4 regions of the Phosphitispora fastidiosa genome follow, and region 4 is predicted to be linked to each of the others. Evidence: riboswitches for the same ligand, from Rfam matches in the RefSeq annotation. Region 4 holds a riboswitch; each other region holds the start of a gene.
What was found. Region 4 has a riboswitch for cobalamin ahead of Ga0451573_RS03775 (energy-coupling factor ABC transporter permease). Riboswitches for the same ligand answer to the same signal wherever they lie in the genome.
Positions count from the first base shown of each region.

Region 1: linked by a shared signal. The riboswitch ahead of Ga0451573_RS05125 (ABC transporter ATP-binding protein) and the one ahead of Ga0451573_RS03775 (energy-coupling factor ABC transporter permease) in region 4 are both predicted to bind cobalamin.
Region 2: linked by a shared signal. The riboswitch ahead of Ga0451573_RS09720 (energy-coupling factor ABC transporter permease) and the one ahead of Ga0451573_RS03775 (energy-coupling factor ABC transporter permease) in region 4 are both predicted to bind cobalamin.
Region 3: linked by a shared signal. The riboswitch ahead of cobT (nicotinate-nucleotide--dimethylbenzimidazole phosphoribosyltransferase) and the one ahead of Ga0451573_RS03775 (energy-coupling factor ABC transporter permease) in region 4 are both predicted to bind cobalamin.

Region 1 is NZ_JAHHUL010000003.1:241,386-249,656, reverse strand. It holds gene Ga0451573_RS05145 (hydantoinase/oxoprolinase family protein) at 1-1,012, opposite strand, end outside; gene Ga0451573_RS05140 (UbiD family decarboxylase) at 1,049-2,425, opposite strand; gene Ga0451573_RS05135 (hypothetical protein) at 2,630-3,196, opposite strand; gene Ga0451573_RS05130 (energy-coupling factor transporter transmembrane component T family protein) at 3,209-3,970, opposite strand; gene Ga0451573_RS05125 (ABC transporter ATP-binding protein) at 3,957-5,522, opposite strand; cobalamin riboswitch at 5,726-5,897, opposite strand; gene Ga0451573_RS05120 (ABC transporter ATP-binding protein) at 6,147-6,572, shown strand; gene Ga0451573_RS05115 (ATP-binding cassette domain-containing protein) at 6,569-6,766, shown strand; gene Ga0451573_RS05110 (putative ABC exporter domain-containing protein) at 6,759-8,271, shown strand, end outside.
Region 2 is NZ_JAHHUL010000009.1:29,061-37,331, reverse strand. It holds gene cobM (precorrin-4 C(11)-methyltransferase) at 1-582, opposite strand, end outside; gene cobI (precorrin-2 C(20)-methyltransferase) at 579-1,298, opposite strand; gene cbiT (precorrin-6Y C5,15-methyltransferase (decarboxylating) subunit CbiT) at 1,364-1,960, opposite strand; gene cbiE (precorrin-6y C5,15-methyltransferase (decarboxylating) subunit CbiE) at 1,953-2,579, opposite strand; gene cbiD (cobalt-precorrin-5B (C(1))-methyltransferase CbiD) at 2,567-3,673, opposite strand; gene Ga0451573_RS09735 (energy-coupling factor ABC transporter ATP-binding protein) at 3,663-4,514, opposite strand; gene cbiQ (cobalt ECF transporter T component CbiQ) at 4,539-5,264, opposite strand; gene Ga0451573_RS09725 (hypothetical protein) at 5,257-5,550, opposite strand; gene Ga0451573_RS09720 (energy-coupling factor ABC transporter permease) at 5,531-6,238, opposite strand; cobalamin riboswitch at 6,405-6,586, opposite strand; gene Ga0451573_RS09715 (ATP-binding protein) at 6,656-7,405, opposite strand; gene Ga0451573_RS09710 (DnaD domain protein) at 7,421-8,215, opposite strand; gene Ga0451573_RS09705 (HD-GYP domain-containing protein) at 8,252-8,271, opposite strand, start outside.
Region 3 is NZ_JAHHUL010000001.1:368,623-376,893, reverse strand. It holds gene Ga0451573_RS01875 (S41 family peptidase) at 1-220, shown strand, start outside; gene Ga0451573_RS01870 (hypothetical protein) at 255-701, opposite strand; gene Ga0451573_RS01865 (AAA family ATPase) at 916-2,097, shown strand; gene Ga0451573_RS01860 (DUF4276 family protein) at 2,094-2,651, shown strand; gene cobT (nicotinate-nucleotide--dimethylbenzimidazole phosphoribosyltransferase) at 2,753-3,793, opposite strand; cobalamin riboswitch at 4,096-4,276, opposite strand; gene smc (chromosome segregation protein SMC) at 4,755-8,271, shown strand, end outside.
Region 4 is NZ_JAHHUL010000002.1:305,326-309,305, forward strand. It holds gene Ga0451573_RS03765 (DUF3842 family protein) at 1-358, opposite strand, end outside; gene Ga0451573_RS03770 (PDGLE domain-containing protein) at 355-660, opposite strand; gene Ga0451573_RS03775 (energy-coupling factor ABC transporter permease) at 671-1,309, opposite strand; cobalamin riboswitch at 1,775-1,956, opposite strand; gene Ga0451573_RS03780 (spore coat protein) at 2,040-2,261, opposite strand; gene Ga0451573_RS03785 (hypothetical protein) at 2,295-2,510, opposite strand; gene Ga0451573_RS03790 (DUF2935 domain-containing protein) at 2,721-3,137, shown strand; gene Ga0451573_RS03795 (DUF4179 domain-containing protein) at 3,108-3,731, opposite strand.

The sequences.
Region 1 (8,271 bases), on a different contig from region 4:
TTGGTAACGTAACCGGATGACCGGCCAGCTCAGCTTCCGGCACCTGCCTGCACTTACCGTTCACTACCAGGGTCACATCAAAACTTGTTCCTCCCATATCAGCGACCACCAGATCAGGCTTTTGCAGGGCCTGTGCCAAGCCCTGTCCTCCCTGTGCTCCCCCTGCCGGACCTGACAAAAGGGTTTTTACGGCAAAGTTCTTTACCGTCCCGGCATCAGTCAGTCCGCCGCTGTTAAGCATCAGATAAATAGGCCTGTACCAGCCGTAAGCAGCCAGTTTTTCTTCAAGTATATTCAAATAGGCGGCCACAACGGGGGTCAGATAAGCATTGAGGACCACCGTGGAAGTACGTTCATACTCCCTGATCCGGGGTGACACCTTAGCTGAAGTGGTAATAAAAACCCCCGGCAGAAACTCCCGGAGTACTGCCGCAGCAGCCTCCTCATGGGCCGGGTTCTGAAAAGAAAACAAGAAACAAACCGCTGCTGCCTCCACGCCCTCTGCCTGAAGGAGGGCAGCCGTATCCTGCAGTCGTTTCCGGTCGAGGGGAATAACAACCTCCCCCCGGTAGTCCACCCGTTCCCTGATACCCAGGCGCAAACGACGCGGCACCAGGAGCCTGGGTCCCGGAGCCCGCAAATCCCACTGGTTGTCCCTGCGTGACCGCCTTATCTCCAGGGCATCCCGGAAACCTTCAGTGGTCAGCAGGGCAGTCCGGGAACCGCGTCCTTCCAGCAGTGCATTCAGGGCAAGGGTGGTCCCGTGAATAATCTGATCGGTTTGTTCCAGAAAAGCGGTCAGGTCCAGTCCCCAACAGCCTGCCATTTCCGCCAGGGCTAGAATTATCCCTTGCGCCGGGTTCTCCCTGTCAGTTGGACTCTTAAGCATCATCATCTGTCCGGATTCGCTCACAGCCGCAATATCTGTAAATGTCCCTCCAGTGTCAATGGCTACCCGAAACATGGTTTTCCCCCCAATCTGTCTTTCATCTGCCGGTCCTCCATCATTCATCTGCCGGTCCTCCGTCATTCATTTGCCGGTCCTCCGTCATTCATTTGCCAGCCCCAGGTCAGGCCAGAACCTCCGGACCCGGCTGCGTACGTTTTCATCAATTTCAATTGTAGGCACATAGCCGCTCATCGGCTTGGTAGCATCAATCCCCATTTTGGCCGTCCGGCTCAGTTCATCAGTTGACGGGTCCAGGGTGCAGCCCATCCCCAGGTGCTGGGGAACAATTGTTACCCCCCTGTCTGCCTGCAGGCGGGTAGCCATGGCCCAGAGGACTTCCCGCTCATCAAAGACATCTACATCCTCATCGACAACCACCACCATTTTGATATTATGGTCTACACCCAAAGCCGCAAAGATAGCCTGCTGGGGCTGACCCTCGGCAATTTTTTTCATGGATATGTAGCAGTGAAAAAGGCCGCAGGAAGAAAAGGGGGCATGAACAGCCTTAATATTTGGCAGGGTTCGGTTGAGGGCATTCAGGACATCTCCTTCCCTCTGAACAGCCACAATAGTGATGTGTTCTGCACTCATTCCGGGAGTGATGTCATGGAACATAGCTCTTTCCCGGTATTGGATCGTCTTGACCCGGAATACGTTTTCCGTACTGCGGTAGCAGGCATAATTGGTGAACTCGGCAAAAGGCCCTTCCTGCTCCCTAACCCCGGCCAGGATTTCACCCTCAAGCACAATTTCTGCCCAGGCAGGGACATCCAGGTTTACCGACCGGCATCCGGCCACTTCCAAAGGAGCTTCAAATAAGCCGCCAATGGCGCTGTACTTGCCTTCATGGTATGGTATCAGGGCCATTGAGCCTAGCGCAATATTAGGATGCACCCCGATGACTACGGCTGCTTCCAGGTTTTGGCCCCTCTCTTCGGAACGGCGGAAATACTCCCAAAGCCGCTGCCGGGAGTGAAAACTGATGCCCAGTTTATTGCGCCCCTTAAGCTGCATGCGGTGAAACCCCAGGGTTTCAGCCCCTGTCTCCGGATCACGGGCCACACAAAGACCGGAAGTGATATACGGTCCGGCATCAATAGGGAAATGGGTCAGAATGGGAAGCTGGGTCAGGTCAACCTGATCCCCCTCCAGGAGATTAGCCTGAAAAGGAGCCTTGTCGATCCGCTTGACACCCGGCCGCAGCTGAATCCTGCGGCCATATTCCGCAGCCAGGTCTTTTTCGGCCACTCCCATAGCCAGCGCCAGACGGCTGCGGGGAGCCAGGGCATTGGTAACTACGGGGAAACTACTGTCAGCAACATTTTCAAAAATCACCATCGGATAACGGTGCTTCTTTTGCAGATCCATCATCAGGGTACTAATCTCATATTCCCGGGAAACATGACCGGGAATCCGCACAACTTCACCCTTTGCTTCAAGTTTTTCAATCAGATCACGCCAATCCTGGTTCATAATCCGCCTCCTTATTTAACAAATAAATCTTTCTCGGAAATGACCGTGGCATATGGTGAGGTGTTGTATGAGATTTTCCTTGCACTGATGCCGTTATGAGTCTTGCTGCCGGGGGATTGCAGTTTAGACTCATAGGCGGCAGTGCGGAAAACCGCTACAATGCCTCACCATATGCACCCACGGTCATTTCCGGAAGCCTGCCGGTTATATCAATCCGGCCCTCTTCAGGGAATCGTAAATCATTTTTGTCAGTATTGTTGCTCCAATGATTCCAACCGCTGCAGTAACAGCGGAAGAAACCAAAACTGCTGTCAGGGGAAGCTTCAGGATAACATACAACCCGGCTCCAACACATATATTCCCGGAAATATTGGCCAGGCACTGGGCGATAAAATGATGGCTCCATTTTTCCATGGACAACTTTTGGGCTGCCAGGGAATAAGCCAGGGAACCCAGCCCGTTGGCAGGAATAAAAAACACGGCCAGTGGGGAAAGCCCAGAAGCCACTGCGATCAATGCCTGGATTTCTCCCATAATGATTCCTGCCGGCTGGCGGAATACCAGGGTAATCAGTCCGGTAAAGGTAGCCCAGGTAATCCCGCCAATGATAACCAGCGGCGGCCATACCACGGCATCAATGTGGTGGGCAATCTGCTGGACCAACACAAATGCCACACCCAAAACCACGGCTCCAACAAGAGCCCTGGTATCAGTCCTCCAAAAAGACTTGGCCAACATAGATACATTAACTTCCTGTGAATTTGTTTTCATTACGACAACCTCCTAAATGTTATTATGGTAAATTATCAGTAAACCGGCTGCAGCCATCAGAAGAATTGCAAGGGTTTCCCCCCGCGTGATTCTCAGTTCGTCAAGAAAGGTCCTCTCCCGGTGTCGCCCAAAGCCGCGCAGTTCCATGGCCAGAGCGGTTTCCCCTGCTCTCCTGAAGGACCGGAAAAGAAATGGCATGGTCACCGGCAGCAGGGCAGTAATTTTTTGGAAGGGATTTTTCATTGGCACCCCCCTGGCAGACTGGCTCTCCAGGATTGATGCCAATTCGTGTTCCATCAGGGGCAAAAACCTCATCGCCAATCCTGCCAGCATGGCAAAACGGTAGGGAACACCGACCTTAACCAGAAACAGCACCAGGTCGGACGGGGAAGTCCAATGTAAAAACTGCATCCCCGCCAGTACAATTGCAGCGAGGCGCAGCACTGCGGTTAAAGCAAGCGGGACAGCGCCGCTGTATATTTCCAGGGGACCTAAAACCAATATTGGGTAACCTTCCCTGCAGAAAAGCAGTTGGATAACCAGTAGCTGCAGCGCTGCCAGACCCAGAACCACAAAGGGATGATAAAAGGTCCGCAGGGATATCCCTGCCGCCAGTGAAGTGAGCAAAACGACTACAGGCAAAAGAGCCAGAACTCCGTAATTGGAATTCAACACCGCCAGAATTACAATCAGGGTCAGCCAGGAGAGCTTAGTCCTGGGGTCAAGCCGGTCAATCCATGTACCCCTGTTTTTATATCCTTCAAACAGCGCCAATGGCTGCCCCTCCCTCCAAAACGTCCCCGGGATTACTCTCGGTTCGCAAAATACGCCCGGCTGCAAAACTACTCCCCGTTCCAAAGTCCAGCCCAATACTGCGGAACTCCTCCAGGTGAGAACTCAATTGGGCAGTAGGGATATCGATACAAATTTGGTGTTTGAACATCCCCACTATCCGGTGGGCATATTGAGCTGCCAGGCCCAGGTCATGAGTCACCAGAAGGACAGCCCCCCCCTCTGCCGCCACCTGTGACAACAACTGCATAATAAGCTCGGCTGTTTCACGGTTAAGTCCTGAAGTGGGTTCATCGGCAATAATGATTTTGGGTTCAGCAGCCAGGATAGAGGCCAGAGCCAAGAGCTGCCTCTGACCGCTGCTCAGCCTTTGGGGATGCCGGCTGCGGTACTCAAAAAGTCCGGTAAACCTGAGGACACGGTTCACTCTTTGCATAACCTCATCGCGGGGAATTTTCCTTATCTTCAGAGCAAAAGCAGCTTCTTCCTCAACAGAGTTGGCAAATATCTGGTAGTCGGGATTTTGGAAGAGAAAACCCACTTCCCGGCGAATATCCCAGATACTGTTTTTATTCAACTCCCGGCCCAGCACCCTTACTACACCCTGCTGTGGGGAAACCAAGCCGTTAAAGTGTTTCGCCAGGGTAGTCTTTCCCGAACCGTTTAGCCCGACCAATGCGGCCACTTCCCCTATCCTGATCTCAAGACTGACATCTCTGCAGCCTTGCAGAGAACCCTCATAGGAATAACTGCAGTTTTCGAGAGAGGCTGCCGTTTCCCCGGGACCGCTGACCTGTAACAACCCTGGGGAAAAACCCGCAGCAGCACCAGACATAACCGGTGCCGGCCTTGCCGAATCCTGAACTATACACCCGTCATGCATAAGTATAAAACGAGTCCCGTATTCACTTAGTTCTTCCGGATGGTCTGTGACCAGAATAATACCACAGTCACCGCTGCGGCTCAGCCTGCCCAGCCTCTTATAAATATCCCTCCTTCCCGGCGGGTCCATCTCGGCTGCCGGTTGGTCAAGAACCAGCACTTTTGGCTTCATTGCCAGCACTCCGGCAAGTACCGCCCTTTGTGCTTCTCCGCCGGACAGCGTCTCCGGGGAACGGTCCTCAAACCCGCTTAATCCAACGAAATCGAGCGCTTCGTCAATCCGCCTGCTCACCTCTGCTCTGTCCAGGGCCATATTTCCAGGGCCAAAGGCAACATCTTCAGCAATAGTTGTGCTGAACAACTGGTTCTGCGGGTCCTGCATCATATAACCGACTGTTCCGGCCATTTCGGGCAGGACAGCCTCAGCAAGGTTGATCCCGGCAACTGTAACCTTGCCTGCCATATGTGCCGGGAAGAAATGAGGTACCGCCCCGGTCAGGCAGTGGCACAGCGCTGTTTTCCCGGAAGCCACCGGCCCGGAAATTACCACAAACTCCCCATGGGTGACCACCAGCTCTATATCAGAGAGCGCCGGCACATCCTGCCCTGCAAAAACCAGGCTTTTAATAGAAACGTCAACAAGTTTGGACACAACACACCCCCCTGCACCATGCTTAAAAACAGAAAAAATCCACGCCATCAAATGAGCGCGGACTTTACCTTCATCCAGGCCTGAACCGTGTCCGGCAGACCTGGCAGGGAAAATGCTGATTATAAACAAAAAACCACGCCATAAACTACTGGCGCGGATTTTTCCATCATCCCTCAACCCAGGCCGGCCTTACTCTCGAGACACGGCTTAGTATGTTCCGGGCAGGTCTCCTGACTCAGGGTCAACACCTCTCCTGCCCCTTCCCCCTTTAAAGGGTGGTATGGCAGCGGCTAACCTTCACAGTGGCGGGTCCGTCCGGGATTTGCACCCGGTTCCCTATTCTCCCTTGCGGGCACCTGGAACACTTGGATATTTAACTGTCTTTGTCTCTATTTTATAAATATCATCTGGTTGTGTCAACGTATTTTTTGCAATAAAAACAAAAGTTCATCACTTTCATCCGCCTTTTTCCGGCAATGTAAATAGTATAATTCAAAGGGAAAAAACTACTTTAGATAGAATATTAATGACAACGGCTATTTCGAAAGCCATATTAAATGGCAGAAGCCTTATTATGCAGCGTTTATTCACCGGACTGTTATTGAAAAGGATGTAATGAACCCAATGCTAAAAGTTATCCATGTGACTAAGAAATTTAAAAACACCACAGCGGTAGATGATATCAGTTTTACCCTTGACCCAGGCACCATTGTGGGTCTGCTGGGGCCTAACGGCGCTGGGAAAAGCACTACTCTGAAAACCATAGCGGGACTTCTGCGCAAGGATAGCGGTGAAATTACCATTGCCGGCCATGTAAATACCTCTACGGAGGCTAAAAAAAGGTTTTCTTATGTGCCGGAAACACCGGAACTCTATGAAATGCTGACAGTCCGGGAACACCTGCAGTTTATTGCCTATGCCTATAATGTCCCTGACTGGGCCGAAAAAGTGACCAAACTCTTTGCCAGATATGATCTGCTCGATAAACAGGATAAGCTGGCCAAAGAGCTTTCCAAAGGGATGAAACAAAACTGCTTTTCCGGGAGTTGAGTGAACAGGGGAAAACCGTTTTTGTCAGCACACACCTGTTGGACAGTATTGAAAATCTCTGTCACCGGGTACTTGTAATGAAAAACGGCAAGATTATCGCTGACGGGGATATTGATGCTTTGCGCTCTCAATTAGCGGACGGTGCAAATTACTCTCTCGAAGAGTTGTTTTTGGGAGTGACCGGGGATGAATGACTACAGTCTCCTGATAAAAAAAGACCTTTGGACAGTAAAAAATCATATCAAAGAAATAAAAAACAATCCCAAGCGTCTCATACCATACCTGTTGGGATTGTTATGGATAGGTTCTTTGGTTTTTTCCACTATGATAAGAATAAAGCATGGCCCCACAGAAACCCAGGTTTCCCTGGGACCCCAGGTAACTGGAGCCGTCTTTACGGTCTTGATGACAGTCCTGCTTTTATATAATACCTACCGTGGCACAGTGGAGTCAGCCACCTTTTTCTCAATGGGTGATGTTCACTTCCTGTTTCCCGCACCTGTGCCGCCAAAAAAGATTCTGCTCTACAGTATGCTTAAGCAAACCCTGCAGCAGTTTTTCCTGTATGGGATAGTTATTTTCGCCCTGACACCGACCATACTGCAGGGAACCAGGCTAAACCTGCATTACGTTCATTTATTTTACCTGGGTTACATTACACCTATTTTATTGATGGCGCCACTGAATTTTTTAATTTTTCTTATCGGCAGCAAGTATAAATTACAGTCCGGACTGCAAAAGGGAATTCTGGGGTTGGCAGCTGCCGCCCTGCTCTATATAGCAATCATTGTGATTCAATCCGGGGGAACCGCCGCCGGACTGCTCCGGGGATTAAATGCCCCATTTATTAATTATCTCCCTATAGTCGGCTGGGGTAAGGCCGCATTTATGGCTCCCCTGACAAGATACAGTCCTTTTAGTACAATTGCCGTAATAATGCAGTTAATCCTGCTCGCGGCGTTAATACTGCTCTCATACCGGACAGCTGATGATTATTATGAGGATGTCCTGGGCGCAACCGAAAAGAGGGAGCTGAGGAAGAGACAGAAAAAAGGGCTGGAAAAGAGGGAGATGTTTTCCTTTTACAAAAAGAAGCAGGTCACCGTAAGGGAAGCAGGCACCGGGCCACAGGCTTTGGTTTGGAAGGCCAGGGTGGAGTCAAGCCGCGTTGACCTGCACCGATACTTTGGCTTTCTTACCATAGCCGCACTGGCCACAGGACTTGGGGTGGGATATATGGCCGGCAGGTTCCCGGCCGGTGTCGTTCCTCTTTATGTTACCAACGGTATTGCTGCCTATTTATTGTTTATTTTTTCAGCCTGGCAGAACAGGTTCACCGAATGGGGTAAGCCTTACATCTATTTGATGCCCGGAAGCCCGCTCCAAAAAATAACCGCTGTAAACCTGCAGGATATCATCAGAATGGCTATCAATGTGCTGGTATTAAATCTAGCCCTTTTGTTATGGATAAAGGCAGATCTTGTAACAGTGGGCACTATGGTCTTATTTGTGATAAGTTTCTATGCTATTACTCTCCTGTCAGGGTTCATTACCCGGGCGGTATTCCCTGATGCCATTGACCAGAAGGCATTATTTCCCCTCTTTATGATGCTGCAGATTATATTACTGCTGCTGCCCGGTCTGGCCGCCGGGGGGATTATGGCCTTTATATTCCGCACTCCATTGGCATTTTTCCAGG
Region 2 (8,271 bases), on a different contig from region 4:
TGAAGCCTTCTGGACTACGGCAATGGGGGTATCCTCCGCATAGCCCTCCCGAAGCTGGGCCACCACATCACTAATTGCATGAACACTGAGGAATATACACATTGTAGCGCCATGCCGGGCCAGTTGGGCCAGTTTTTCCTTTTCAGGCACCGGGGTGCGTCCTTCCATACGGGTTAAAATCACGGTCTGGGTCACATCCGGCAGGGTGTACTCCTGCCGGAGCGCAGCCGCGGCAGCCAGAAAAGAACTGACTCCCGGGATAACTTCGAAGGATATACCCATCCCAGTCAAGGCATCCATCTGTTCCTGGATAGCCCCATAAATGGCCGGGTCACCGGTATGCACCCGGGCAATCAGTTTACCCTGGGAAACCCCCTGCTGCATCACCTCAAGTACCTCTTCCAGATCCATGGAGGCGCTGTTATGTACTTCAGCTCCTTCCCTGGCATACTTGAGTATCTCGGGATTTACCAGAGAACCGGCATATATTACGATATCAGCTTTTTCAATGGCCTTAATTCCTTTTAATGTAATCAGTTCCGGGTCCCCCGCCCCGGCTCCGATAAAATATACTTGTGTCACAGGCCTTTCCACCCCGCCTTCCTGATAATCATTATTGACATATAATCTTTTTCCTTACCCATCATACTTTCGATATCTGTGGTATAAAACTGGTCTGCATATCCGGCCCGGCTGATATATACCGCCTTACCCAACAGACCCGTCTCTTTCAGCAGACCGGTAACCTCATCATACAGGCGGTTAATTTTCATCAGGACAACATTATCATAGTCTTCCAGGGCTTTTCTGATAGACTCAATACCATAAGCAGCCGGAATAACTGCCAGCTTTTCATGAGCCTCTGTGAGGGGTTCATTGATTATTGATGAACATGCGGCAAAAGCCGTAATCCCCGGTATCGTCTCAATCTCGATATCCTGATAGTTCCGTTTAAACCGTTCCAGAAGATAGGCATAGGTACTGTAAAACATCGGATCGCCAATAGTTATGAAGGCCGCCTTTTTGCCTTCCCGCGCCTTCTCAGCCATCTGGGAAGCAGCCAGGTCCCAATGCTGCCTGAGGACTTCCTTGTCATGGGTCATCGGAAACAGGAGCTCGACAACTTCAAAATCCCGCTCAACTATGCTTTTGACAATTGACAGAGCCAGGCTGTCCTTTTCGGTCCTGGATTTGGGAATACAGAGGGTATCAACCTCCTTCAAAACCCGGTAAGCCTTTAAAGTGAGCAGTTCCGGGTCGCCGGGGCCAACTCCGATGCCATAGATTTTGCCACTCATGTTATGACTCCTTTGCACTTGATTTTGGTCTAAATTCAGACTAAGGTTCTTGATCCAAAGTCAGACTAAGGTTTTTCCCCACTGATTATAAATACCGGATTATGGCTCTTAAACATATGTATCCTGCCGAGGTCAGCGGCTTTAGCAACACTGACCTGGGTGATATCAACACCGGTAAAGCCATAGTCCTGCATTATCTTAACAGCCTCAATAAAGGTTTCCAGAACTACCGCATTTATGACCACACGCCCGCCCCGGGACAGCTTCTCAAAAACCTGCTCCATTATTTCCCGCAGGTTTCCTCCGCTCCCACCGATGAAAACCCGGTCAGGCGCCGGCAGCCCGCTGATGGCTTCCGGGGCCGTTCCCTGGATTACAGCAACATTGCCCGTTCCAAACAATTCACTGTTTTTCCTGATAAGTGACACAGCTTCGGCTTCTTTTTCAACTGCATATACAGTTCCCTTTTCCGATGTCAGGGCTGCCTCTATAGAAATTGAACCTGTGCCCGCCCCGATATCCCAAATCAGGTGGCTGTCACTAAGCCTGGCTTTGGCAATGGTGACACATCTTATTTCGGCCTTGGTCATCGGGACCTTCCCCCTGAGAAACAGTTCATCAGGTATCCCGCCGGTTTTATATTTCCATCTCCTGTCATTCATCACATATCACCACAACACAACCGGAGGTTCCCACATCTCCGGGGACATTTTCTATGGTAAACTCTCCGATATGCTCATCAGCATAGGAGAGATTTTCACACACATAAATTTTTTTCCCTTTAATCCCTTCTGCTGCCAGCATCCCGGCAATAACTGCGGGGGTCCTTGAAGGGTCGGTGAGGACAATTACCTTGGGATGTACCCGGACCAGGTCTGCAAGCCCATCTGCCCCACGCCCATGGACACTGTGAAAAGCAGCGTCATGCCAGGATATCCCCAGTCTGGCACAGGCCAGCTGGGCCGAACTGATACCTGGTGAAACCTTCAATTCAGATGCTGCAAAGTTTCTTTTCAGGTGCTCCAAAATACCGTAAAAAGCCGGGTCTCCCGATGCCAGGACAGCAATGCTGCGGTGTCGGTAACGCTCCCTGATATATCCGGCCATTTCCTGTAAATTGTTTTTTACCGGATATAGCTCCTTGCCGGTATCTTTATATAATTCCAGCAGGCGCTCTCCGCCTACCAGGATATCAGCTTCATTTATCAGTCGGGAGGCTTCGGGAGTTATGTAGTCCGGGTGGCCGGGGCCAACCCCAATTACCTGTATTAAATTGGCCACTTCATTTCCCTCCCAATCTCCAAGGCGTTTGCATCAGCCGCCAGGACCTCACCTGCCATGGTGAAAAGAACCACACCTACCCGGAGTTCCCCGAATACATGCTCCATAGCCCGGGCAGCCGCTCTGGCGGCAACCATATCCATTACCTGCATTAAGCCATTGTTCCGGAGTATCTCCAGGGCCTCTTCCGAGGTATTGGCTTCCAGCACACTTCCGATAATCCGGGGGCCTGCTCCCTGTAAGCCTGCATATGCGGCCAGGGTTTCCAGCCTGGCATCAGACACCTTATTATGAGTATGAAAACACCCTGCCGCAACCTTGGCAAGCTTACTGTGATGCCCGATCAGGATAACATTTTTGATTCCCAGTCTGACAGACTCTTTTAACATATATCCCACAAAATTACTCATTTGAACAACTGCCTCTGCCGGGATCCCCAGCTTTCCGGCAGCCCACTTTTCGCCAAGCCTGCCAGGTGTCAGGCAGATGGTTGTATACCCGTAAGCCATGGCCTGGCTTATCTGGGGCACCAGTGATTTTTTGAAGGCATCTTCAGACATCGGCTCAACTATTCCAGTTGTGCCCAGTATCGAAATGCCGCCTTCTATCCCCAGCTTGGGATTAAGGGTTTTCCTGGCTGCCGCGGCGCCGCCGGGAACACTGACTTCAATAATCACCCCTGCACCAGCGGGGATGAATTTACTTACCGCTTCTGTAATCATCTGCCGCGGTACAGGATTAATAGCCGCTTCTCCCACAGGTATCTGAAGGCCGGGCTTGGTAACTATCCCTACTCCGGGGCCCCCGGTGACAGAAACTCCCGATGTTGCGCTCTTACCGGCCTTAACCAGTATTTTGAGTCCATTGGTCACATCAGGGTCATCACCGGCGTCCTTGATTACTTCAGCAGTTATATATTCTTTTTCCGGAAAAACGTTTTCAATGGGTACGGTAATTACCCTGCCCTGTGGATTAATTATTTGGGCGGTCTCGATTACCTCGTGCCGGTACAGCATTATCACCGCAGCCTGGGCAGCCGCAGCCGCACTCGCACCGGTGGTAATCCCCGGGCGGAGTTCTCTGTCATCTCCCATAGGCATTCACATCCCCGTTTACATTAGCAAGAATCATTTTCCTGGCCTCCCCGATAGTCAGAGGCAGTTCGCCAACAGCCATATGGTCCCGTTTAGCCAGAATCTCTGCCAGGTGGGCAACTCTGGGAAGCCGCAGCTGGGCGCTTCTGACAGTTTCCTTCCGGCTGAAAACCTCTGCGGGTGTCCCTGCCAGCAGGATATGCCCCATATGAAGGATAAAAATTCTATCAGCATACAGGGGTACCAAATCAACATCATGTGTCGCCATTAAAATTGTAATTCCCTCTTTTTTATTGAGTTTTACCAGTAACTCCATTATTTCCCTGACCCCTGCCGGATCAAGTCCTGCAGTAGGCTCATCAAGAATAATAATATCAGGCTTCATCGCCAGGACTCCCGCTATTGCAGCCCTTTTTTTCTGACCGTAACTCAGGTAGTGCACAGGTTTATTTATCAGATGCGGTATTCCTACCATCTCCAGAGATTCCCTGACCCTTTGACCGACTTCATCGGAAGTCATTTTCAGGTTAATCGGACCAAAAGCCACATCATCCCCGACAGTTGGCGCAAATAGCTGGTCATTAGGGTCTTGAAACACAAAACCTATCCTTTTGTATAATTCTTCTCTGGAAAATTCCCGGAAGGGCCTGCCTTCAATTTTAATTTCACCGAGTTCAGGTTTCAGCAATCCGGTGATAACCTTAAAAAAAGTAGTTTTCCCCGACCCGTTGGGTCCCAGGAGTATGGTAAACTGCCCCCTGGGAATTTCCATCTCCACTCCCTCCAGAGCCTTAGTGCCATCACTGTATGTGTACTGCACCTGGTGTACATCAATAATCATTAATGCTTCCCCCTAAATTGACAGTCAGGCAGTCTTTTTGTATCTCTGTCCGGCGATATCTCCGTTATATCCCCTTATCTGCATGGCTGAAAAGGTATTTTCAGCCCGGTCATAGGCCCGGATAAATACCATTGCCATAAGTGTGCTGGTTGAATTCACAGCCTTCTTCCACCCTGCCGGGTTCCTCCAGTCAGGATAACCCAGCCTCATGGCCTGTGCCTGCCTGATCCGCATCCCTTCATCCCATAAAACAAAGAGATACCGGTAGGTAAGCAGCAGAATCTCAACGATTACCCTTGGAATGCGGAACCATATCAGGGCATATCCCAATTCATGTACAGGGGTAGTCAGGCTCAAACATAACAGGATGGAAACACTGCTGATAATTCTCAGCAAAACCGTAGTCCCCAGAATCAGGCCTTCCCCGTAAATTTTTATTTCCCAGCCCTGTATCTCCAGACTAAAGACCTGACTGCCCTGATGAAATAACGCCATAAAAATGAAAACCACAATTCCCAGGATAACAGGTGGCAGCATCCTGCCCACGATAATTTTAAACGGTACTCTGATAACCAACATCAATGCTGCTGTCAATGCAAATATGAAGAGCGGCAGTTTAAAGCCCGGTAGACCGACAACTGCGGCAAGGGCTAAAACTGACACCAGTACCTTTACTCTGGCATCCATTCTGGTAAAGGTGTTATCTCTCTGGGCAAAAGCATCAACCATCAAGTAAGATTCCTTAACCATCGTTCTTCCCCGCCTTTGTAACAAATATTTTGTGCCACTGGTATCCCACCACTGCTCCGGCGGCAAACCCTCCGACTGCAAATAAAAACAGCCCCAGGTTGCCTTCTATGTTTACCAGTGGTTCCTTTGCGGACACACCGGTTACCTCCTCCATTTTACTATCAACAAGGTCATCTGTCCCCTGCCACTTTTCTCCGGCTGATACTGATAGTGGGAATAACAGGAGAAACATTATTGTCAGGACAGGAATCAAATTCCGCCGTATTTCATCTCTGATTCTCTGCATTTTGGCTTTCCCCCTCACCTGTCTCCTGAAGCACACCCAGTTTTTTGAGAATGTCAGGTCTGACTTTGGCTATGTATGTGACCATGCCTCCGGTAACCACTCCTTCCAGCAGCGCTAAGGGAAGTTGGGTCGGCATAAACAGGCCCAGAAATGTCAGGAAGGCCTTAAGCATTGACTGGTCATTAATTCCCGGCATTCCCAGAGCTAATTGGAATGAAGTGGTTGAATAAACTGCCAGGTCTCCGAAAACACCGGCCAAAAATGCCGCGATTCCCAGAGACAGCCCGGCTTTCCTGCCCAGCCAGAATACTCCGAAGCCGGTCAGGGATCCGACAACCCCCATGGAAAAGACATTGGCGCCAAGTGTGGATAACCCGCCATGGGCAAAAAACAGCGCCTGCAGGAGAAGGGCCACCACTGCCAGGACCATGCTGACAAAAGGACCGACCAGAATAGCAGCCACCGGTGTCCCAGCCGGATGGGATGAAGTGCCGGTAACAGGTACCGGAATTGGCAGCAGCGATATAAAGAACACGGCTGCACTGACCAGTCCCAGCAGTGGCTTATATGCCATTACCCTTTGAGTACGCCAGGTTATGTCATAAACCCCTTTGGCAACAAAGACTGATGCTGCCCCGTACCAGGCGACTGCCCATTTTCCGACCAGAAATCCATCCTGTATATGCATTATTTCATCTCCATTTTTTCATTAAATTGTTAGAACCGGCTTTACCTAACTTAATATACACAAATACATCCGTAAAAATTAAAAATCCCAGTCTGGGTAGACTGGGAAAAGTACTGTTAACTAAAGTACTGTTTCAATGTCCACCTGCCTTTCAATCGAAGGTATAACGGTGTACCTAAGATAGGCAGGTCTCCTGACTCCAGTTCATCGTCCCCCGCGCCTTCCCGGGCATGAGCCCAGTGGCATATATTGCGGGTTTCTCCCTGTTACAGTGGCGGGACCGTGCTGGATTTGCACCAGCTTCCCTTTTCAACCCTGTTACGGGTCACCTATCTGTTAAATTTAATCATATCTAATTTTATCTTATTATAACACCTTCAAATTATTCCTTCAAGGGTTGTTCAAATATTTCGTAAATTACTTTGCATTTCCTTCTTTCTCATGTCTCCTGACAATGCGTATATCTGTCTCTACCAACAACCGGTAGACCTTGCACATTTGTATTATTCTTGAAGTGGTCCTCTCACCGAGGTGTTCCTCCAGCTCAGCCAGATCCAGGTTTGTAGTCATGACGGTTGGCAGCCTGTTATTCATCCGGTAATTGAGAATCGAGTAAATCTTGTTGGCGGTCCAGTCAGTATAATTATGTGCCCCCATATCATCCAGTACCAGGACCTCAACTTTTCTGGCAGTATCCATCAAATCCTGCTCAGTGTACTCATAGGAGCGGTCAAAGGTAGCCCTGATCTGATCCAAGAGGTCAGGAACAACCACAAACAACACCTCTTTACCACAGTCCAGAAGGGCATTGGCTATGGCACAGGCCAGAAATGTTTTGCCGCCGCCCACCGGTCCGGTCAGCAGAATACCGTCGGGAACAATGTTTTCCTTAATATCCCGGGTAAACTTCTGAGCGGCCGCAAAAGCAGCAGCAGCATTATCGTAATAGGTTCTCCCATTAATGGAATCCCGATGGTTTTTAGAATAATACCTTGAACTGAACCGGCTGAAATTGTAGTCCCGCATTTCCTTACTCATCCTGGAATTCCTGAACTTAAGTCTTATGCTCCGGTGCAGCATGCACTTACAAGGCCTGGCCGTTTCACTGTCTATAATAACAATCCCCCTGCCTTGACAGAGGGAACAATTATCCTGGTCTTTTTTCAATGATCTTCCCCCTAATTAGCTGAGGTACAAAAGCCTGAACTTATCTTTCCTCTTATCAGGACTTTCTATTTTTTTGCGGATTGGTTTCTTGGACTGCCGCTGACGGAAATTAGACTCATAGTTCAGGACATCATCAATTGTCTTTAAATTATTTTTCGTCCATTCCAGCAGAATACTGTCTATGTATTTGAAATTATGCTTGCCCAGCAAAATAGCTCGCCTCAGGGCTTCAAAAATCAATTCAGTATGTTCATTATAATCATTGAGCCAAAGGTCCACCTGTTCAATTTCCATTGGTGACAGCATGCGGCCAAATTCCTTTTCAAAACCCTTGCAGACCTTGGCAAATGAACCCGCTCTCTCTCTTCTGACTGCCCCGGTCTTGTGCTTTTGTTCGGCCAAGTTCTTCTTCATCTGCTGGTATGTATGTACCTTTTCACAGGCCCAAAACTCGGATATCTTTTCAAACAGAGGTTCATAGCAGTAAAATGGCATTACTTCATCAGTTTCGTCATCATAAAAGTTTTTAATGCTGATAATACCCTTATCTTTTAAATTTGTAAGGTCAGCCTGAATCTGAGCCCTATCTCCAGACATATAGGATTCCAACACATCAGCTGAGGGAAAATGCTGGTTTGATGCTGTCTGAAGATGCATTAGCTGGATTATCAGCATCATTTCACTGTCAGTAATTCCAATTTTCTGATAGTGTTTTAACAAAAGGTTAGGGACTCCTGTCATTCCTTCCAGTGTCAAATCAGAACCAAATGCTGCAGTTATGTTGCCTTTTCTGTCCCTGGTCTTGCTCATTGGCTTACTCCTCCGTTCGGTCAACTGACCAAAATCCTATAATATTTTCGTTATAA
Region 3 (8,271 bases), on a different contig from region 4:
AAAAATACTGCAGATGCTTGATTACGATCTTGACGAACCTGATATGAAGTATGATGTGAAAACCGTAAGGGCAGTCGCCACATTCCAAAAGGATATGGGACTCTATTCCTACGGGGTGCTGGATTTTACCACCCAGAGCGCACTGAACAGAGAACTGGAACGACTCATTAAGGAGACAGACAAACAGTATGCCAAGGCGGTAGAGTTGTTGGACAGCTAGACCTAAACTTCGGTTAACATAAGCACTCTATTGATTAGACATGGAAGACACTCATTTCCTCAATCATATTATTGGCCCATGATTTCATAAACCCCATTTTTATCAGTTCATGGCAGTGGTAAATACTCTTTTTTAGTGATTCCCGGTCAAGCTTGTGGTTTTCGTAATGAACCTGGGCCAGGTTAGCATGTATCCAGGCGGTGTCTTCGTCATTTCCGGAAATCGACAGGGCATGGTCGAGCAGCCGCCGGGCAAAGTCAAGTTTGTTATCCGGAATTGCATTTGCCGCCGACGCCCAGAGCAGTTGGGCCCCGTTTTGGACAAGAAAACAGCTGTCACACCCGGGACTGCATACAGTCTTGTCCGGCGGACAGACGAGATACCTGGAATACTGTGCCAGATCCTCTTTGTCCGCAACAGAAAGGGAAAAGTAAAACTCTGTAAGCCCGTAGGATTTGATTGTCTGCATTAAATTTGGCAAATTAACCTGCTCCTTGATAAGGTATTTGCCGTTAGTGTTACCAATAATATACAAAATATGTGTTTGGCACTTGTCTTGTACGGACGAAATATAGCTATGATTGAAATTTTGTTTAGAAAAGATTAGGCAAGATATAATAATAAAGGGTGTTTTTGGAAGGGTAATTAATTTTTATGAAGAATATTATTTGAAAGATTATTGTTGGAGGGGTCTTATGAAAATTGAAGGACTACGGTTAAAGAATTTTAAGATTTTTAAAGACCTAAGACTCGTTAATTTACCGGATATGGTTGTTTTTTTAGGAGCGAACGGCTCCGGAAAATCAACTTTGTTCGATGCTTTTGGTTTTTTGCATGATTCCTTGATAGACAATGTAAGAGCAGCCTTAACAAAACGAGGCGGATTTAAGGAAGTTGTATCACGAGACCAGCAAGGACCAATCGAATTTGAAATTAAATTTAGGCCAGAACCGGGGGAACCATTAGTTACATATGAGCTCCATATTGGTTTAGACTGCTCTGGTCTGCCAGTAGTATCAAGAGAAGTATTAAAATATCGTCGTGGACAACAAGGTGCACCATGGCACTTTCTGGATTTTTCAAATGGCTCAGGGACAGCTATCGTAAATGAAAGCGAATATGGTAGATTAGGGGTAAAGGAAGAGCGTGAAGAACAAAAACTTGATTCGCCAGACATTCTTGCTATTAAAGGACTAGGGCAATTTCAAAAGTTTAAGCAAGTAGCTGCTTTCAGGAGATTAATTGAAGGGTGGCATGTTTCCGATTTTCATGTTCAAGCGGCTCGTGCTAGTGCTGATGCGGGTTACGCAGAACACCTTTCGCCTACAGGAGAGAACTTGCCACTAGTAGCGCAGTTTATGTATCAACATTATCCGGAAAAATTTAAGCAAATTTTACGCAAAATGGAATACAGAGTCCCAGGTATAAAGTCTGTAGAAGCAGTGGAAACTCCCGATGGACGAATAGTACTCAGGTTTCAAGATGGTTCTTTTAAAGACCCGTTTGTTGCGAGATATGTTTCTGATGGGACTATAAAAATGTTTGCTTACTTGTTATTATTGAATGACCCCAAGCCACACCCATTGTTATGTATTGAGGAACCTGAAAATCAACTGCATCCCGAACTTTTATTTGAACTTGCAGAAGAGTTTAGAGCTTACACACGAGCGGGAGGACAAGTGTTTATCTCTACGCATTCGCCTGATTTTGTTAACGGAGTTGAATTAAACGAATTATTTTGGTTAACAAAAAGTGATGGTTACAGTGAAGTTAAACGTGCATCCGACGATGAACTGCTCAGAAATTTAGTAGTTGAAGGTGATTTGCCAGGGGCATTATGGAAGCAAGGCTTCTTCGAGGGAGCTGGACCGCAATGAAGCATATAGTATTTTTATTGGAAGAGATTTCAATGAAAGCAGTTTTAGACGAAATACTTCCATCCATATTACCAGACGGATGTACCTTTCATACTATTAAACATGAAGGTAAAACAGACATGGAGAAATCAATTCCTCGTAAATTGCGTGCTTATAGAATTCCCGAAGTACAGTTTGTAGTGCTTCGTGACCAGGACAATAGTGATTGCAAACAGGTTAAACAAAGGCTATTGCAACTGTGCTTTGAAGGCGGACGAACTGATGCGTTAGTTCGTGTGGTCTGTCACGAGTTGGAATCATGGTTTTTAGGTGACCTTTCAGCAGTTGAAAAAGCTTTCAATTACAAAGGAATTGCTAGAAAACAAGAGAAAGCTCAATTTCGAAACCCAGATAAACTTGCTAACCCGTGCGAAGTACTGCAAAAAATGGTGCCCGAATATCAAAAATATAGTGGTTCGAAAAAAATTGCTAAATTCATGAAGATTGATACAAATTGTTCTTTGAGTTTTAACGCTTTTATCGAAGGGATTCGCAAGATTGTCGCAGCAAGCTAAATTCTTACTGCCCGGATGTTTCGTACTGTGGCATTTGGTGAGGTGTTGTACAAGATTTCCCCCGTGGCAGCGAGGAAAATCGGGTACAACACCTCATTATCTTACATGCCGATATCTTTAAAGGTCCCCACTTCATGAAGCATTTTTATTGATGCATCCAGCACCGACATGGCCAGGGCCGCCCCAGTGCCTTCCCCTAGTCTCATTTTCATATCCAGGATTGGCCTTAATCCCACGCATTCAAGCATGGTCCGGTGGGCCTGTTCTGCGGAACAGTGTGATGGAATCATAAAGCTCACCGAATTGGGAGCCAGTCTGGCGGCAATGAGAGCACCGGCGCTGGAGATAAAACCATCAACCACAACCGGAACCCTGCTTGCTGATGCTGCCAGTATGGTTCCGGCTATGCCGCCAATTTCCAGGCCGCCCACTTTTGCCAGGACATCAACAGGATCGTTCTTATCCGGACGGTTTAACTCAATGGCCTTCTGAATTACTACTGCTTTATTGGAAAGAGATTGGTCGTCAACACCGGTTCCCCGTCCGGTAACCTCTTCAGGGGTGAAACCGCCCAAAACCGAAAGGATGGCGCTGCTGGGGGTGGTATTACCAATTCCCATGTCCCCGGTACCCAGAACCCGGGCACCCTTGCTGATTTCATTATTGGCTATCTCAATTCCGGTTTCAATTGCCTTGACGGCTTCTTCCCGGGACATTGCCGGGCCCTTGAGCATATTATCGGTCCCGAATTTTATCTTCCGGTTGATGACCCCCGGGTGGTCAATTGGGGCAGCCACTCCGATATCAACGGGGACAATCTCTGCCCCGGCATGCCTGCCAAGTACGCAGACACTGGCAATTCCATCAGCAAAGGTTGGCATCATAGCAATAGTTACCATTGGGGGGAATGCGCTAACCCCTTCCTGGACCACACCATGGTCAGCTCCCATGACTATGATTACTTTTTTTCCTGTTTTGGGCATAGGGTCACTGTAGATGCCGCTAAGCTGAAGGACCATTTCCTCGAGTACGCCTAGGCTCCCGGGGGGCTTGATCAGATTGTTCAGCCTCTCCTGGGTCTGTTCCATGCTGGCACGGTCTAAATCCCCAATTTGCTGCAGGGTCTTTTCAAGTAAACTCATTTTTGTTTCCTCCTTGATTTTTAATAAATTTTTTTATTTAATTTTTTTTGTATATTCAAGGCTTTATACCTTGGATTCTTTATATGGTGAGATGTTGTACAAGATTTTCCTGGCACTGCCTTGTTGCCGGGGGGAGTGGCAGCTTAGACTCATAGGCGGCAGTGCGGAAAATCGATGCAATAGCTCACCATTCCCGCTCATTTCCAAGAGCTTACCTGCCGGAGAAAAACAAAAAGTTCACAGCTTATAAAGCTGTGAACTTTGCCATCATTCACCAATACCTGCATCATTCCACGAGATGCAGCAATATGACGGCTATGGCAGGTCTCCTGGCTTGTGATCATCACATGCTTTTCACCTTCCCCGAAAAACTCGAGTGGTCTGTTGAAGGCATGCTAACACTTACAGTGGCGGGACCGCTTGGGATTTTCACCCAATTCCCTATTCTCCTCATTAGAGGCACCAATAACCTTTGGGATATTTTTTTGTTTGAAAGTATATTATTATTATAAAAGAGTTGCCTGAAATTATCAATAAATAATTTTTAATATGTAATTAGAATTAAAATTGAGTTCTTCATAAACCCATCCTTTCTTTAACTTCTTTATTTATTGTAACATTAAAAGCCGGAAATTTCCCGGCTTTTGTAATTGTTATTAACGAATATCACAAAAACTGCGGCTCTGCATACCCTGATTAAAAAGGGTGAATTGTTGTGACCACCGTTTACTGTAATGAAGAGTGGTGCCGCTGGAATCGCTCCGGGAAGTGGTGTATCGCTAAAAAGGTGTGCATCAAAAGCCAAAATGGTCAACTGGTCTGTGAAACCAAAGAAATGTTTTTTGAAGAAAGGGACTGAGAAGGAAAGTGCCCTTTTTTTGTTGAATTCATTAAAACAGGAAAGCTTTAATTGATAAGTGTCATTAAGGCTGGTTTTTTCAAAATGTAAGGAGGAACCCTTTTGTACCTGAAGAGAATTGAGGTTCAGGGCTTCAAATCCCTGGCTGATAAAATAGAACTCCAGTTTACCCCGGGCATTACCGCTGTTGTTGGACCTAATGGGAGCGGCAAGAGTAATATTGCCGATGCTGTCAGGTGGGTGTTGGGTGAGCAGAGCGCCAAGACCCTCCGGGGCGCCAAGATGGAAGACGTAATTTTCTCCGGCAGTGACAGGAGAAAATCCGTAGGGATGGCTGAGGTATCTCTTACCCTTGATAACAGTACCGCCATATTTGCGCTGGATTATTCTGAAATAACGGTCACTCGGAGGGTTTATCGTTCCGGAGAAAGTGAATTTCTGATCAACAAATCTCCCTGCAGACTGAGGGATATCCATGAACTCTTCATGGACACCGGAATCGGCAGGGAAGGGTATTCCATTATTGGACAGGGCAAGATTGATGAAGTCCTCAGTACCAGGTCTGAAGACCGTCGAAATATTATTGAAGAGGCCGCCGGAATAGTAAAGTACAGGAGCCGTAAACAGCAGGCGGTCAAAAAACTTAATGACACAGAACAGAACCTGGTCCGTATCAGTGACATTATATCCGAACTGGGCATCCAGGTTGGCCCCCTTGAGGAGCAGTCCCAAAAAGCCGGGGAATACCTTGAGTACCGGAATGAGCTGGTTGAACTTGAGATTAACCTTTTGATTAATCAGATTGAGGACCAGAAACTGAAACTTGATGGGATTAATAATCAGGATGATGAATTGAGACAAAAGTTAATTGGCTTGGAGACCGGGTTAAGAAACCGCGAGTCAGAGATCGAAGAACATAAGCTTCATAACAGTAAACTTGATGAAGAAATTGCCGCCCTGCAGAAAGGTATCTATGATACCGGCAGCCTGATAGAAAAAAAGGAAGCCGAAATTACGGTGGCCCGCCAGAGACTACAGGATATCGGGAACCGGAAAGAGGGTCTCATCAGTGAAATAGAGGAACTGAAATGCAAAGAAGAGGCTGAGCGCAGCAGGCATGCCGGTGATGCCCGGTCTCTTGGGGAACTCAGGGGCAGGCTGGCTGATACAGGAAAAAAGCTGCAGCAGGCTGAGGATAAATTATTGCTGCTGGAACAGGAACTAGTGGAAGCACAGCAGAAAATCGAAGAAAAGAAGTCGGATATGATAGATTTGTTAAACGAGACTGCCGGAGTTAGGAATGCAATTAATTCCGGTGAAATAGAGGTTAAGAACCTGGGCCGCAGGATAAAAGACCTGGAGCAGCAGAGTGAGACCCTGAAACAGGAATACAGCCGGATTGTTGAGCGGGAAAAGGAACTGGATTTGGGACTGGGGGCTGTCAGAGAATCAATAACCGGCCGGAAAACCGAAAATGCCGGCTTTGAGGAGAGCAAAAACGGCTTCTCAGGTCAGCTGAAGAAACTGGCCGCAGACCTTGAACGGGATCGTGAGCAGTTGGGGCATAAATCCTCCCGCCTCAAGGCTTTGGAGGATCTGCAGAATGACTACGAGGGGTATTTCAGGGGCGTCAAAGAAGTGCTGGTGGCAGCTAAAAAAGGCCGGGATTGTCCCGGTATATGCGGGGTGGTTGCCGAGCTTATCACTGTTCCCCAAAAGTATGAGACTGCTGTTGAGGTTGCCCTTGGCGGCGCAGTCCAGCACATAGTGACTCAAACAGACGGTGATGCCAGGAAGGCTATCGAATATTTAAAAAAGAACAAGTTTGGCAGGGCGACCTTTCTGCCAATGAATACTGTCAAACCCTATAAAGATAAAAAAGCCGGAAACGTTCCTGCCGGCAGCGGTATATATGGCAGGGCTTCCGCGCTGGTAGAGTCTGAAGCCGGGTATTCACATATAGTTGAGTACCTCTTAGGCCGGGTCATTATTGTTGATGATATGAGGGCAGCCGCTCAGGCTGCCAGGGATACTGGATACACTATGAAGGTAGTCACTCTTGACGGGGATGTCGTTAACCCCGGGGGCTCCATGACGGGTGGGTTCTACAAAAAAGGAAGCTCCAACCTTCTAGGGCGGAACAGGGAGATTGCGGAAACCAGGGAACAGCGGGATACTCTGAAAAGCAGGGTTGCCGGAATGGAGAATCAGGCTGCCGCTATAAGGAAAGAATACGATGATTGTGTGCAGCGCATTGCGGAAAATGAAGCCCGGCTCCAGGAGCTTTGGATTGAAAAGACATCCCTTGAAAAGGATCTGGAGAATTTAAGAAAAGATAAAACCAGGGCTGAAAGTACAGAAAGTCTGGTCGGGGACGAAAAGGCAAATTTGGTCCAGGAATTGAGCAGCATCCAAAACAGTCTCAAAGAGCTGCAGCTGCGTCTTCAGGAAATGCAGTCAAAAGACGGTGAAACCCGAAAAGAAATTGCGGCCCAGCAAAATCGGCTTAAGAGCAGGGAAGAAGAACTCAGCCAACATTCCCGGCAGGTTACCGGAATCAAGGTGGACCTGGCCGGTCTGCAGCAGGCGGAAGTCAACTATGCCCAGATTATGGACAGGGTTACTGATGCCATTAAAGATATTGAGGTCCAGGTACAGCGCAAGCAGGGCCAGGTTATGGAATTTGACTCCCTGAAGGAACAGCTCGGGCAGGAAATCATCGGCCATCTGGAGGCAGTTGAGCGCTTAAGCAGGCAAAGGGGTGAAGGTGAAGAACTGTTGAATGAACGCAAAAACGAGAAGCAGTCAGCCGTGGCCCACATTATGGACAAGGAAGCCGTGATTAAAAAGCTGGCCAGGGAGACCGGACTTATCAGGGAACAGCTTCATTCTTCAGATGTTAAAAGGGCCAGGTTGGAATTTGAAATCGAAAACTCCCTGACCAAACTGGGAGAAGAATTTGAGATCACTTATGAAGAGGCGCTGTTCAAGAAATCAGAAATTCAGAATAAGAGAGAGGTCACTTCAAGAATCAAGAACCTCAGGGAATTAATCTCCGCCCTGGGAAGTGTAAATATTGGCGCTATTGAGGAATTTGAAAGGGTCAGGGAACGCTTTGAATTCCTGACTAAACAGTATGCTGATATGGAGCAGGCCAAGGAATCCCTTTATAAAGTTATCGACGAGATGGACCAGATCATGACCAGCAAGTTCAGTACAACATATCAGGAAATTAACCGGAATTTTGGCCTGGTATTTTCCAGGCTCTTCGGTGGGGGAAGAGCTGAGTTGGTATTAACCGACAGTGAGAATGTTCTGGAAACGGGAATAGACATTATCGCTCAGCCTCCCGGGAAAAAGCCTCAGCACCTATCCCTGCTGTCAGGGGGAGAGCGGGCGCTGACCGCAATATCACTCTTGTTTGCCATCCTGAAAACAAAGCCAAGCCCGTTCTGTGTGCTTGACGAAATTGAGGCCTCACTTGATGAGTCAAATGTAGATAGGTTTGCCGACTATCTGAAAGAGTTTGCGGTAAACACCCAATTTGTTGTGATTACTCACCGCAAGGGCACCATGGAGGCTGCAGATGTTATCTATGGCGTTACCATGGATGATGCCA
Region 4 (3,980 bases):
GCGGTTCTTCCCTAATCCTGACTATTTTCACACTGCTTCGGGTCAATGGAAGTAATATTTTCTGCGCACTGCTCCCGACTACAGCTTCAGCCATAGGTGCCGTAAATTCGCCAAGCATGGAATTTGGCATGATGATATTGATTGTACCCATTATCAGGTCCGCTTTTGGGGAGTTGTAAACAACCGCCGCTTCACCGCTGGCCCCTTCATTGGCCCCGGCCTTTATCATCTGGGCAGCAGCCAGGGCATTTGTCCCCAGGGCAATTATCTCTGTATCCTCAGGAAGGTCTTTTCTGAGCCTTTCGACAATAACCCTTCCGATTCCTCCCCCCTGTCCGTCGATTACCGCAATTTTCACTGACGGCCACCTACACGGCGGGATTTCCTGATATATATTTTTCCGACCCCATACATCACAGCAAAAGTAATTAGGGTACCGGCCACACCTGCAAGGCTGCCGGCAGTAGTCTCATTTTTCACTCCGGGCATAACATAATCAGGCATGGGGGATTTAACCACTTGTTTTCCTTCACTAAGGTGAAGGAACCCTTTATCTTCAGCTACCCGTTCCAGACCATCAGGACTTGTGGAAGCAAAGGGAGAGAGAAAAGCCGCAATAGCCAGGGACACTAAGAGAGCTAAAAAAACACCTTTTTTCATATATATCACCTCACGCCTTCTGTTTTTGAAAAACCAGCTCGGATTTAACCTGGGTAAGATAGGCCACCACAACTGATGTTATCAGACCTTCACCTACACCGATCAGCACATGCCAACCCAGCATGGCAGGGAGAGCAATATTTAGGGTAACATAGCCGGAAAACACAATCAGAAGGGTCCCAACCACCGATGCCGCAATTGTTGAACACCAGCCAGCCAAAAAAGTTGCTCCCAGCACTCTGATCCGATCAGTTGATTTCCCTGCAAAAAGCCGATACACCCACCAGCCTACCCAGGGCGCCACAATTCCCATCAGCAGAATATTTCCTCCCAGCGCTGTTAAGCCACCGTCCAGGAAAACCAGGCACTGGATTATCAGGACTGTTGTCATTATCAGGACAGCGCTCCACGGTCCCAGCAGTATTGCTGCCAAGGCCGCTCCCAAAAGGTGTCCCGAAGTCCCGCCGGCGATTGGAAAATTTACCATCTGGGCTGCAAAGATAAATGCAGCCATAACACTCATTTTGGGTATCTGCCGGTCATCAAAAACCTTTTTAGTCCTGGCCACAGCCACACCTACCAAAGGAGCGCTTACTGCCAGAGATGCAGCTATCATTTTTGTATCAAGGAAACCATCAGGAATATGCATGTAAGTCACCTCCACAAAATTAAAAAACCACAAACACGGGATTGCTTCAGCAAACCTCCCGACCTTCGTGGCCTGATTGATAACTTATTATGTTTAAAATAAAACGCTGATATCTTATAATGTTTCTTTTGAACATCTTAAAATAATCATTTTAACATCTTACCATTAAACACAGTAACATGCATTCTGCATGCACGGACGACTTCTGCCGCCGGTAACTATATTATACTAAATTTATGTTTCTATAGCAATATGTATAATTCCTGCCGCATTCAGAAATTACCTCAAAAAAAAGTGGTAGAATACAGCTATTCTACCGGATTAGAGAATGGGTTTAACAATAACCTTCCTTAAGGAAGGAGATTGACTTAGCATTTTACCTGCACTAAAATTAAAATCCCCGCCACAGCGAGGATCGGTACTTTTTTGGTATAGTTTTAACATACCGTACCTTTCCTCGAAGGTCTCAGTGTCGTAATACAGGCAGGTCTCCTGACTCGTGAATTATCGTGGCTTGTACCTTCCCCGTTCCCGAAAAAACGAGTGGCATTTCACAAGACACTAATCACTTACAGTGGCGGGACCGCTCAGGACTTGCACCTGATTCCCTATTATCCCTGGTGGGCACCTGTATCAGCTATTGAATTTTTCACTTGTTAATTTTATCACATTCGATATACTCTGTCTACAGGATTTTATTAGGTTATGAAAATAGTCTGATTCCGCCTTATCAGCTAACCCCACCCATTTGGGCTACCAAATCTGCCACTTTTTCCTCACTTGCCAGAGAAAATGTGGCCATTTTTATAAATAAATCCCGGACAAAATCGTGGTGGACTTCCATGGCCATTGTTGTATAACAGGCAGCCGCATATGCGGAGTCTTTTTTATAATCATAAAGCATGTCCAGGTCTGTAAGTTCCCCCTGCCCAACCTCATACCTGTCTGTCATCTCATTTCTCCTTTCCGTTTACCCATAATTATTTTATACCAGCTTTGCCAGGCACTGTTTCAGGTCTTTTAATCCCGAGTGTAAAGCGTTTTCCTGCCCCTGAAAATACTTCTTTACTTTTATGTTATGTGCCTTTTCCTGGTACAGCTTTACCTTTCTGATTTCGAGTTCAACAGTCACAATTGCCTTACTGAGATAACCTTCATCCATGATGTTTTTCTTCATGTCCCTGTCAAGTAACAGACTCATTCGTTTCCCACCTTTTCGAATTTGGTTCCCCTACCCTAGCTACAGTTAGTATACTTAAAAATTCATTTGAATATCCGGAAAAAAGAGGTTAACCGTCTGCTCCGGCGTGGACGAGGTTTGAGGCAGATTCCCAACAATCACCTTCTCACTCCTCCCCCCATATAATAATATACTATTTACTCAATAATTAGGAAAACAGGGGGTTTTTTTATGCAATATTTTTACGGTGATAAGACTCCACTAAGGATACTAGATGAAATAGAGTTTTGGAAGCATCAGGAAAGTGAGCATACTGTAGTAATCCGCCAAATTGTCGAAAACCTGGAAAGTAATTTTGTGGAACAATTAAAAGATTGGGAACTAGCCCTTGCTCAAGCGGAAGGAGTTGCAGTCCGTTACACTGAAGCAGTTATCAGATCGAAGGGAATATTCAGCCCTGTTTTGTTGGAAAATATTAAACAGTTTACAATGTATGCAATCAATCAAAGCTTAAACTTTGTGGCTTTTTTAAATCAACTTACCGCGGAAAGCGAAGCAGTAAGGAATAACGAAATAGCGGTAGTAGTAATCAATCATATCCGTCGCGAATCTGAATATTTAATCGGAATCATTACGGCAACTTTGTAATTTTATATTTTCACTAATAATTTCTACATAACTATTGTCTTTAAACAAGCTTGGTAAAGTTATTAAAATCTCATTTTCCTTATCTATTGTATCATATTTGAGTTTTTCTACTCCTGAGGCATTGGTAATTACAGTATACCGCCCTATAGATAATATCTTATTCGTATCAGTCTTTATCATATACCCACTGTCTACAGCGGAATTACCTTGTCCATTTTTTTGCATATTTTCCATTTCAACCTTAAACTCTTCATATAACTTTTTATTTTCAGCAAGATATTTTTCATTTAAACTGTTTTCGAGGGCTTTATTTTCTAAACCATGTATTGAAGGCACTTTTATATCTGCATTGAATCGATCCTCGTTTACAGTATATTCTCTAAAAGTCAGCACCCTTACAATCCCACCTATGACCGGCACTTTTGTTAGTGCTGCTGCAAAGACTGGGCTGCTATTGACCCCTGCTGTAAGCAAGACAACGAAAATAGCTGCTGAAGCTACTGCTACACCAGTTTTTTTAATAAAATCCAATCCTTGTGGAATGGGGATCCGTAAGTACTCCTTTTTGAGTTGATTCAATCTTCTATATTGCATACTAAACCTCCAACGACTGGTATGCCATAGTTTACGGAAACCGGTGCTTTCGGCAGCGTTACAGCAAAAGGTATTCCGCCGGTCATGGTTGATCACATCTATAAATCACAAAAATATTTACTGATTAGGACGATTAAAATTGAAAATAGTTTTACAAAATTTACATATTCACACGTGCGTCATAACTTTTCCATACTTTATAGCAAAATGAAAAGAGCCAGGAATCACGTAACCGCTTGGCTACATCAC